DNA from 2 places in the Roseateles sp. 22389 genome. Region 2 is predicted to be linked to the other one. Evidence: predicted binding sites of a transcription regulator. Region 2 holds the regulator's gene; the other holds the start of a gene.
What was found. The regulator FliA, encoded in region 2, starts transcription of late flagellar genes. The targets are predictions, from matches to a motif close to CTAAAGTTTNNNNNNNNNNNGCCGNTA.

Region 1 (5,699 bases), on a different contig from region 2:
CCACCGCCTCGGGCCGCGACGGGTCCGGGGCGAGGCCATGCCGCGCGCGCTCGAAGGCCTCGGCCAAGCCATCCGGCACGCGGCGCAGCACCCGCGCCGGAGGCGGGGCCACCTCGGGCGCATCGGCAGAGGACTGGCGCTGCGCGGTGGCCAGGTAGTAGGGATCGTCCAGCACCGTCCCGCCGAACATGAGCCAGCGCGCCTCGTAGCGCTCGCCATCGGTGATGCGGTTGTGGAAGTCGACCGTGTGCCCGCCGGCCAGCAGCAGCACCTGGCCGGGCAAGGCCCGGACGGCGCCGCCGCGCGCGGGCTTGACCGTCTTGATGCCCCGGTCGACGACGATGACGGCCGGCCGCTCGACGCGGATGCGCACGATCTCCAGCCCTTCTCCCTGCATGACGTGCGCGGCCACGCCCAGGCCGGGCCTGACATGCAAGGTTCGCGCGAGCTCGGCCCCGGTGGCCAGGCTCACGCTGCCGCGGGCGACGCTCAAGGCGATGTCTTCACGCGATGCAGGGCGCACAGCTTGTTGCCGTCGGGGTCACGGACGTAGGCCAGGTAGAACTGCCCGAGCGAATCGACGCGCAGGCCGGGTGGCTCCTCGATCGAGACGCCGCCATGGGCCACCGCCGTGTCGTGGAAGGCATGGACCTGCTCCGGCGACGCGCAGCGGAAGGCAATGGTGCCGCCGTTGGCGAAGGTCGCGGGCTCGTCGTTGATCGGCTGCGCGATGCCCAGCGTGCCGCCGTCATGGCGGTAGAACAGCCGCTGGTGGCCGGACTTGGCCTGGTGCGGCATGGCCCCGCCCACCCCGAGCACGCCCAGCACCTGGTCATAGAAGCGCCGCGCGCGGTCGATGTCGTTGGTGCCGATGACGATGTGGTTGAACATGAACGCTCCTTGTGGATGACGCAGCCAGTGTAGGCAGCGCCGGCGCCGGCTCCTCGCCGCGTCCGTTCAAGTTCGGTGCCGATCCGATCAGGCGTCCGTCGATCAGCCTTCAGCATCGGACGTCAACGCGCCGCTGCCGGTTCGCCCGAGTCGCGATGCAGCGCGCTCACATCCGCCCTCGGCGTCATGCCGACCAACTGGCGGAAGTCCCGGATGAAATGCGCCTGGTCGAAATAGCCCAGGCGCTGGGCCAGTTCGGCGTCGGGCTTCGCTTCACCGCTCTGCAGCAAGGCGAGCGCCTCATGCAGCCGGTAACGAGCGATCACCCATTTCGGACTCGCTCCGACGTAATGCCTGAAGTCCCGCTGCAAGCGACGTGCGGACTCTCCCGTCATCGTGCACAGCTGTTCGACCGAAGTGATGCCCGCGTCACGGCCTATGACGTCGACGATCTCCGCCAGCCTCGCCCCGCGCGCATCCACCACCGGCGGAACTCGCGCGCGCAGCACAGCCTCGATGCGCGTCTTCCCCGCCTCGGGAGCGTCAGCCAGCGGCGGATCCAGCAACCGATCCACATCGTCGCCCAGCAGGCCGCGGGCATCGACCTGCCGGTCCATCAGGTCGGCCGCCGGCGATCGCAGGAATGCCGGCAGCGCTCCGACCTTGAACTTGACGCCATGCACCCAACCGCGACCGGCAAGCGTCCGGTTGAAACGTGCTCGTTGGACGCCCCACAGGCGCACCGCGCCGTCTTCCACGACCAAGTGGACATTGGGATGGGGCAGCGTCGATTGAACCTGCGGCGGACATGCCCGGAGATCCCAGCTCACGAACCAGTGATGCTCGATCCAAGGCGCCAGATCGGCGCTGGGCGGCTGCTGGTCATGGTGGAAGCGCCCTGGCGCCAGTCCGGGGTAGAGAACGCCTCGCGCGCCGCGAGGGGCGTGTGCTGTCATGCGATGCCGATGTCGTGTTTTTCCTATCGCCGGGATTGCGGTTCCGGTGCAATGGGACGAAATCAACGCCCTCCCGATCACCATGCCAGCTCTTGCGACGAGTATCGCCGCGCTCCTGTCCGCAGGTTCCGCGATGGCCGCCCCGGCGCCCGAGGCCTCAGCGCCTGCCGTTTCCGCGAGTGCGCCGATGGCGCCGGCCCGCATCGCGCGCGGCCTCTTCGACCTGCGACTCACCGCCCAGCCACTGGAACCCGGCGAGGCGCCGGCTCAACCGGCCCGGACGCTGATCCACAAGCAGTTCCGCGGCGACCTCGACGCCAGCGGCATGGGACAGATGCTGTCCTTCCGCAGCGCGACGCCCGGCTCGGCGGGCTATGTCGCCATGGAGCGCGTGGAAGGGCGTCTTGCGGGTCGCAGCGGCTCCTTCGTGCTGATGCACCTCGGCGAGATGACGCGCGGTGCGCCTCAGCTGTCGGTTCGCGTCGTGCCCGACTCCGGCACCGGCGAGCTGGCCGGCCTGAGCGGCGACATGAGCATCGAGGCCCGCAACGGGCAGCACCTCTATGTCTTCACCTATCGCCTGCCCGGCGAGTAACGCGGACTGCGCCGCGCCGCCGGATCAGGCGTAGGTGTTGATGTTCCGCCCGAGCGTGCCCTCGGTGGCCAGGGCAGGCGCCTGCGGCAAGGCGGCGAGCAGAGCCGCAGCGCCGGCTTCCTGGACGTCCATGGCCTTGCGCAGCACCAGCAGGCCGGCGGCATTGCCGGCCGTGCCCGGCGTGCCGTTGGAGGCCTGCCTGACGGCGGCGTCGACGCTGGGGGAGTTGGTGATGACCATGCAGGCACTATCGGCCGATTCCGCGCCGACTTGAGCGGAAATTCACGCAGTGGACGCCGCTCCCGCGCCGAGCCACCTCGCCCGCCGCCTCACCCACCACGTCGCGCGCGGCCGTGGACGCCGCCTCAAACGCCGCCGCGGTAGCTGCCCAGCTCCGCCGACAGCCCCGCCTTCACCGCGCGCGTCATGTCATCGGCATAGACCTCGTCCTTGCCGTCGGCCAGCGCCGCCAGTACCTGCCGGGCGACGTCCAGCGGGTCGGTCTTCGGTGCGTCGATGCCCGCGGTCATGTCGGTGTCCATGAAACCGACGTGCAGCCCCAGCACCGCCGTGCCCTGATCCTTCAGCTCCTGGCGCAGTCCGTTGGTGACCGACCAGGTCGCCGCCTTGGACACGCTGTAGGTCGCCGCGCCGGTCAGGTTGAGCCAGCTCAGCACCGACAGCACGTTGACCACCGCGCCGCCGCCCTGCTCCTTGAGCACCGGCGCGAACGCGCGGGTCAGCTCGAGCGGCCCCACGACGTTGGTCTCGAACTCATCGCGCAGCGCGGCGATCGCCTGCTCGCCCATCAGCGGCGAGCCGCGGGTGATGCCCGCGTTGTTGATCAGCAGCGTGACGTCACCCGCCGCCCGCACCGCCGCGGCGATCTGGTCCGGCTTGGTGACGTCGAGCCGGAGCGGCGTCACGCCGGGCAGGTCGATGGACGCCGGATCCCGCGCCGCCGCGTAGATCTTCTTCACGCCGGCGGCCTGCAGCGCCTTGACGAAGCTCTTGCCGAGACCGCGATTGGCGCCGGTGACCAGCGCGACAGTGTTCTTGAAGTCCATGGTGAATCCTTGAGCAGTGGAACGGGGTGGAGTGGCTTTTTTCAATTTCACTCGACATGAATAATGTAATGTCGACCATCATCTAAACGCCGGACCGCCCACGCCTTGCCCCTGTCGGCGGAGGGGATGTCGCCAAGCCGCGCGGACCGATGTTGGCGCTCCGGCTACTCGCGCGCGCAGTTGGCTCAGGGGCAATAATCCCGGCCATCCCGTCGTCCGGAGAAGCCGCCGATGCCCACGATGCCGCGCCGCCCGCCTCACCGCCTCTTCCGTTGGAATGGGGTCCGGATCGGTCGCCAGGCCGAGGCGGTCCGCGCGGCCGGCGCGGCGCCCCCGCAGGCTCCGGAGGCTCGGGGAGCAGGTCGCGCGAATGCCGTCCTGGCGCTGCTGGCCGCCGCAGCCCTCGCCGCCTGCGGTCCCGAACCGTCGCCGGCCTGGTCCGGTTATGCCGAAGGCGATCCGGTCTACGTCGCGGCGCCGGTCGCGGGCCAGTTGCTCGACCTCCAGGTGCAGCGCGGCGACACCGTGGCGGCCGGCGCGCCGCTGTTCAGCATCGACGTCACCCCGATGCGCGCCGCCCGCGCCGAAGCCGATGCGCGACTCGCCGCCGCCCGCGCGGAACAGGCCGATGCCGCCAAGGGCCGCCGTCCCGACGAGATCGCGATGAGCCGGGCCCAGTTGGCACAGGCGCGCGCGCAGTCCGCGCTGGCGGAGACCGACCTGGCGCGGCAGCAGCAGCTGATCGGCCAGGGCTTCATCTCGGCGGCGCGGCTGGACGACGCCCGGGCCGCCGCGGCGCAGGCGCGCCAACGCGTGCGCGAGCTCGAGTCCTCGCTGCGCGTGGCGGAACTGCCCGCGCGCAGCGATCAGCAAGCCGCCGCGCGCGCCAATGCCGAAGCCGCCTCGGCCGCGCTCGAACAGCAGCAGTGGCGCGAAGCGCAGACCCGGCAGCGCGCGCCGGCCGCCGGCCTGGTCGACGACACCTTCTATCGCGTCGGCGAGTACGTCAACGCCGGCCAGCCGGTCGTGGCGCTGCTGCCGCCGTCGCAGCGCAAGGCGCGCTTCTACGTGCCGGAACCTGAGCTGGCCTCCCTGCGCCAGGGACAGGCGGTGCTGCTGAGCTGCGACGGCTGCGGCGCGCCGATCGCGGCGCGCATCAGCTACATCCCGCCGCAACCGGAGTACACGCCGCCGGTGATCTATTCCAACAGCCAGCGGGCGCGACTCGTGTTCCTGGTCGAGGCCCGCCCCGATCCCGCGCAGGCGACGCGCCTGCATCCGGGACAGCCGCTGGAGGTGCGCCCGTCTGCGGGCGCAGCGCCCGCGACGGCCGGTGCCGCGGCGTCGACGGCATCGGCCGCTTCCGGCGGACGCCCATGACCGAGCGCAGCGCGCCGACGACGCTCCCCGGCGACGGCGCCGGGTCGTCCGCGAGCGACCTGGCCATCGACGTCCGCGGCCTGACCAAACGCTACGGCCAGCGGACCGTCGTGGACCACGTCGACCTGCAACTCGGACGCGGGCGCATCTGCGGCTTCCTCGGCCCCAACGGCAGCGGCAAGACGACCACGATCCGGATGCTGTGCGGACTGCTCACGCCCGACGAGGGCGAGGGCCGTTGCCTCGGCCTGGACATGCGCCGGCGCGCGGCTGAGATCAAGCGCCTGGTCGGCTACATGACGCAGCGCTTCGGGCTCTACGAGGACCTCTCCATCCGCCAGAACCTGGACTTCATCGCGCGGCTGTTCGAACTCGACGCGCGGCCTCGCCGGGTGGACGAGGCGCTGGAACGGCTCGGACTGAAGACGCGGCAGGACCAGCTCGCCGGCGCCCTGTCCGGCGGATGGAAACAGCGGCTGGCGCTGGCCGCCTGCCTGCTGCATGACCCTCGCCTGCTGCTGCTCGACGAGCCGACCGCCGGCGTCGATCCGAAGGCGCGCCGCGACTTCTGGGACGAGATCCATCGGCTCGCCGCCGACGGCATCACGGTGCTGGTCTCGACGCATTACATGGACGAGGCCGAGCGCTGCCACGAGCTCGCCTACATCGCCTACGGCCGGCTGCTCGCGCGCGGCACGCAGCGCGAGATCATCGCGCAGGCCGGCCTCACCGTCTGGGCGCTCCACGCCGATGATCCGCAGCGACTGACCGCCGTCTCCACCGCCTTGAACGGCGCCGAGGGCGTGCTGA
Region 2 (5,699 bases):
GGCGCAGATGAATGAATCGGTCGCCTCGATGGCCGCGCAGCGCGACCAGCGCGCCCGTGCCGCGATGCAGACCCTGGGCGCGCGCCGCGTCGACGAGCGCGCCTACGAGCCGCCCGCTCCGGCGCCCGCGCCGCGCATCGTGCCGCCGGTGCTGCGCGACGAGATCCGCGTGCAGCAGCCGGTCGCCGACCTGGGCGGCGTCGGTGGCGGCTTCGGCGGCCATCCGCTGAACGACATGCCCGCGTCGTCGCGTCGCGAGCAGGAAATGATGTCCGAGCTGCGCGCCATGAAGGGCATGATCGAAGAGCGCTTCGGCGCCCTGGCCTTCATGGAGAAGCTGCAGCGCCAGCCCGCGCAGGCCCGCCTGACGCAGAAGCTGCTGGACGCCGGTTTTTCGCCCGCGCTGGTGCGCAAGCTGGTCGAGGGCTTGCCGGCCCCGATGACCGAGGAATCGGAATCGCAGGCCTGGGCCTCGAACGTGCTGGCCCGCAACGTCCACACCGCCGAGCAGATGCCGGCGCTGGAAGACCAGGGCGGCGTGTTCGCGATGATCGGCTCGACCGGCGTCGGCAAGACGACCACGACGGCCAAGATCGCCGCGGCCTTCGCCACCAAATACGGCGCGAGCCAACTGGGCCTGATCACCCTGGACGCCTACCGGATCGGCGCTCACGAGCAACTGCGCGCCTATGGCCGCATCCTCGGCGTGCCGGTGCACACGGCGCATGACCGCGCTTCGCTGGAAGATTTGCTGGAGCTGCTGGCCGGCAAGAAGATGGTGCTGATCGACACGGCCGGCACGGCCCAGCGCGACAGCCGCACCGCCGAGCTGCTGGACATGCTGGCGCACAAGAGCATCAAGCGCATCCTGGTCGTCAACGCGGCGCAGCAGGGCGAGACGATCGAGGACGTGGTCGGCGCCTGGCGCGGCGCGGAAGCGCAGGGCGTGATCCTGTCCAAGCTGGACGAGGCGGTGAAGCTGGCCCCGGCGCTGGACACGGTGATCCGCCACAAGCTGCGGGTGCTGGGCGTCACCAACGGCCAGCGCGTGCCGGAAGACTGGCACCGCCTGTCATCGCAGGCCCTGGTGCAGCGCGCGCTGCGCAGCCACGGCCAGTCGGCCTGGCGCATGGACGCCTCCGATGTCAACCTGATCTTCACCGCCGGCTCCGTCGGCGCGTCGGCCGGCGCAGCCTCGCCCATGGGCCTGAACTGACCGAACAACACCCCCTCCTGACTCCCTCGCCCGCTTGCGGGAGAGGGCGGGGGTGAGGGTAGTGGCAATCTTGAACGCCTCGAACCTGGGAAGAGCCGTGCTCTTCCCTTCTGTCGTTGGGGCTTTGTTAACCCGACGTTGCTTCATGGTGGTCAACTTGTCCTGTGCGCGACCCAGGCCGGCAACGGCCTGAAGTCGCCGGGCCAGAGGCAAGCGAGGGCGAAAGCGGCAGAGAAAAGCGGGGTGTTTCCCCCTTTCAATTCCGCGTCGAAGGGTGGCCCCCGGGGCGAAACTTCCGGTAACGGCTCCAGCAATGGCGCTTCCCTGTCAGAGGGAAACGACCGCTGGAACCCAACACGTAAGACGACACAGAGCAGCCCAATGCGCGATTTCAGCAATGCTCCCAAGGACCAGGCCGACGGCCTGCGACGCCTCTTCGCCACCGCGCGGGTGCGGGTGGTGCCGGTGGTGAGCAATCCGCATGTCGTGGGCAGCGGCGCGCTGCTCGAAGGCATGTGCGCCGCCTTCGCCGAACTGGGCCTGCACACGCTGGTGGTGGACGCCGGCGAGCAGGCCTCGGCGCCGTCCGACCTCGCGGCGGTGGACCTGGCGGCGTGCGTGGAGCCGCTGTCGGCCAAGGTGTCCTTCCTGGCCGCGCGCGGACTGCCGCTGCGCTACATCAACGCCAACGGCTCGGCCGCCCAGTTCCTGGAAGCGGTGACCGACGCGGCCCCGTTCGCGGACGTGATCCTGCTGCATGCCAGCGCGGCCGAACTGAGCCGCGTGCTGGTCTCGCGCGAGGTGAGACCGGTGCTGCTGGCCGACACCGACGTGCAGAGCGTGACCTACGCCTACGCCGGCATGAAGTGGTTGACGCAGCGGGCGGGCCTGATGGTCTACAGCCTGCTGCTGGCCTGCAATCCGCAGCTGCGCCTGGCCGAGCGGATCGCGCAGCAGCTTTCGAGCTGCGGCGATGGTTTCCTCGGCGCGGTGCTGCGCGAGTGGGCCTGCCTGGATCCCCGCCAGCCGGTGACGGCGCCGCTGACGCACGAGATGCGTCACATGGCGCGCGAGCTGCTGCTGGCGTCGGTGCCTGGCGCGGCGCTGGACAGCGCCGCCGATGCGATGCCGCTGCGTCCGCGGCCGATGTGGCAGCCCAAGGCCGGTCGCGCCCCGCAAGGCGTGACCCTGGCTGCGCATTGACCCCGGATGGGAGACGAGACGATGTACACCGCCAAGGGTCAACTCGACAACAACTCGCTGATCCGCCAGTACAGCCCGCTGGTGCGCCGCCTGGCGCATCAGATGATCGCCAAGCTGCCGGCCAATGTGGAACTGGACGACCTGATCCAGGTCGGCCTGATCGGCCTGACGGACGCGCTGTCGCGCTTCGACACGGCGCAGGGCGTGCAGTTCGAGACCTTCGCGACGCAGCGCATCCGCGGCGCGATGCTCGACGAGCTCCGCGGCAGCGACTGGATGAGCCGCGGCAACCGGCGCCAGCAGCGCTCGATCGAGAGCGCGGTGCACAAGCTCGAGCAGAAGCTGGGCCGTCCGCCGCAGGAATCGGAGATCGCCGCGGAGATGGGCATCTCGCTGGGCGAGTACCAGGAGATGCTGGGCAAGGTACGCGGCACGCAGCTGGTCTATCTGGAGGACATCTCCGGGGATGACGACAGCGACGACTACCTCGACCGCCACGTCAGCGACGAGTCGGCCGATCCGATGTCGATGCTGCGCGACCACCGCATGCGCGAGGCGCTGGTGGAGGCCATCAAGAACCTGCCGGAGCGCGAGGGTTACGTCATGTCCATGTACTACGAACATGACATGAACCTGAAAGAGATCGCCGCCGTGCTGAAGGTGACCGAATCGCGGGTGTGCCAGCTGCACAGTCAAGCGATTGCCCGATTGCGCGTGAAGCTGCGCGACTGGTAAAACGGGCCGCACAGCGGCCGCAGTCCTTGTGGTCCAAACACCATGGGGGAGCGTCCGATGTGGGACTCATTGCGCAGGCGAGCCGGGAAGGCGTCGCCTGACGCGTCGGAGGGCGGCGCCGGGATCGGCCCGCGCGAGCCGACGATGCAAGGCAAGACCACCACCGTCGTCCGGGAGCTGTCGGGCGGCGTGTCCAAACTGGGCCGCGACGCGGCCGAAGTCCGCGGGCTGCTGGAGGACACGCAGAAGGTCGTGACCTCGCAGGCGCAGGCGATGCAGGCGCTGGGCGCGGAGCTCGAGCAGGTCCGGCATGCGCAGGACGGCATCAACCAATCGACGAACCAGACCCGCGAGGCGGTGGGGCGCGCGCGCACGGCGCTGTCCGGCGTGGGCGACGAGGTCGGCGAGATCGTCTCCACGCTGCGGCTGGTGAGCGACGCGGCGTCTGAGATCACGAAGATCGCGCTGCAGACGCGACTGGTCGCGTTCAACGCGTCGGTCGAGGCCAAGCGCGCCGGCGAGGCCGGACGCGGTTTCGGCGTCGTGGCGGACGCGGTCAAGGACCTGGCGGCGCAGGTCGAGGCGTCCTCGAAGGCGATCATGGGCACGGTGGGAACGCTCGATTCGCGGATCGAGAGCTTCAGCCGCGAGCTGCGGGCGGACGGCGCGGGAGGCGCCGCGCAGAGCAAGATCCACCAGGCCTTCGCGGATGTCGAGGTCGACGTGGACCTGATCGCCAAGTCCGCGCAGGAGAGCCAGGCGACGACGCAGCTGCTCGCGGCACGCTCCGGCGAGCTGGGTGTCGAGATCCAGCAGGCGATGCGCAAGCTCGACTCGGCCTTCGCCTGCAGCGACCGCTTCCTGCGGCTGTCGGAGCAGATGATCGAGCAGATCGCGTCGAGCGGCGTGGAGGTCGAGGACTCGCCGTACATCCAGACGGTGCAGGAGGCGGCGGCGGAGATCTCAGCGCTGCTCGAGCGCGCGGTGGCGGAACGCAAGATCGACACCGCGGCGCTCTTCGACGAGCACTACCAGCCGATCGCCGGCACCGATCCCCAGCAGTTCACCACGCGCTTCACGCAGATCGCGGACCAGCTATTCCCGCAGGTGCAGGAACGGGTGCTGACTTTCTCGGACAAGGTGGTGTTCTGCATCGCGGTCGACCGCAACGGGTATGTCGCGACCCACAACAAGCGGTATTGCCAACCGCAGCGGGCCGGGGATACGGCCTGGAATACGGCCAACAGCCGATATCGCCGGATATTCAATGACCGCACCGGGTTGGCGTCCGCCCGGAATCAGCGGCCATTCCTTCTGCAAACCTACCGCCGCGATATGGGTGGCGGGAATTTCGTGCTGCTCAAGGAGGCGTCCGCGCCAGTCACCGTTGCCGGGAGGCATTGGGGTGGGGTGAGGTTGGCGTTCGGGTTCTGAATCCGACGCGGAGAAGGCGGTTGCGGCGCTGATTCAGGCGTGAAACTCGGCCGCGGGAACTGGTTGTCCCCTGACTTGCAAGTGGGGCGGCGGTGACCGGTGGCGGTGATTGCGCGCCTGGCGTCGCGCGGACCAGAATGGATCCAGGTGCTCAAAACACCGTTGAATCAGTGGCCGCCATCTGCGGTCATCTCGGAATGCCCGTTTACGGGCGAGATGGATCTTTCCGCGAGGAAGGTCGCACGTTGGTTTGACCGTGTTTTGACATCTCGCCCACCCGCTCATCTGGCTAGAAGGTGGACGTCCCTCAACGTTGTTTATTGAAGGACTCCGAATGATCCCCGCAGAAACCATTCGCGCTTTGGCCGAAACCGGATTTCGAATCTCCGAGCAAATCGCCCTCGATCACATCGATGTCGAATTCGATCGCAAGAAGCTGCCTTTCAAGGCGAAACGCCTGCGCACGCCGCTTCTGAGCCGTAAACCCTTGTGCGACGACACCGAATACACGCGCATGGTGCTGCGGGAGGCGTCCGTCATTCCGCCACGGCACAAGCCGGCCGCTATGCGCGATGGCGATCCCGCTGAAGCGCTGCTCGATCCCTCGATCACGGTCGGCGCCGCGATGTTCAACGTGCGTGATCGGCTCACGCTCCTGGCCGCGCTGCTGCGCGATTCCATCGTCACGATGGAAGACCCGGAGTGCTTGTGGGGTCGGATCCATGTCGCGAGCCGGGATCTCGTGCGGGAAGCGCTCAGCAATCTCGCCGTCGTCGAAATTGGCGCGCTGGAGGAGCACACTCGCCAATCTCATGGCGCGCTGCAAGCGGCGTGACGCCCCTCCATCCCTCTCACTGCCATCCCAGCCCGATGTTTTCACCGACCTCGCAAACCGCCGGCTTACTCGACTCCGGCGTCCTCGAGCGCTCCGTTGCTGCTCAGGCCTGGACCTACGGCTGGGCGATTTCCCGGGATACGCCAGCGCCGATCCAGCGGGCCGGATATTGGGAAGTCCGCGTCGGAAAGCCGGAGCAAACCACGCGATACGTCCTGCCGCATCTGGATCGCGAGGTCCTTGAGCAACTCGTCGCGAATGAGTCTGCGGCCGGCA

Region 1: a site for FliA is predicted at 2,691-2,717, ahead of ACTJKJ_RS06045 (putative motility protein). Genes of this name have one in related genera too.

What each region holds. Positions count from the first base shown of each region.
Region 1 covers NZ_JBQEOF010000003.1:237,839-243,537, forward strand. Annotated here, with positions in the region: gene ACTJKJ_RS06025 (helix-turn-helix transcriptional regulator) at 1-493, opposite strand, end outside; gene ACTJKJ_RS06030 (VOC family protein) at 490-891, opposite strand; gene ACTJKJ_RS06035 (AraC family transcriptional regulator) at 1,014-1,847, opposite strand; gene ACTJKJ_RS06040 (DUF3224 domain-containing protein) at 2,035-2,442, shown strand; gene ACTJKJ_RS06045 (putative motility protein) at 2,467-2,682, opposite strand; gene ACTJKJ_RS06050 (SDR family oxidoreductase) at 2,808-3,509, opposite strand; gene ACTJKJ_RS06055 (HlyD family secretion protein) at 3,741-4,889, shown strand; gene ACTJKJ_RS06060 (ABC transporter ATP-binding protein) at 4,886-5,699, shown strand, end outside.
Region 2 covers NZ_JBQEOF010000002.1:435,318-441,016, reverse strand. Annotated here, with positions in the region: gene flhF (flagellar biosynthesis protein FlhF) at 1-1,216, shown strand, start outside; gene ACTJKJ_RS04975 (MinD/ParA family ATP-binding protein) at 1,598-2,419, shown strand; gene ACTJKJ_RS04970 (RNA polymerase sigma factor FliA) at 2,441-3,154, shown strand; gene ACTJKJ_RS04965 (methyl-accepting chemotaxis protein) at 3,299-4,588, shown strand; gene ACTJKJ_RS04960 (hypothetical protein) at 4,923-5,423, shown strand; gene ACTJKJ_RS04955 (GNAT family N-acetyltransferase) at 5,459-5,699, shown strand, end outside.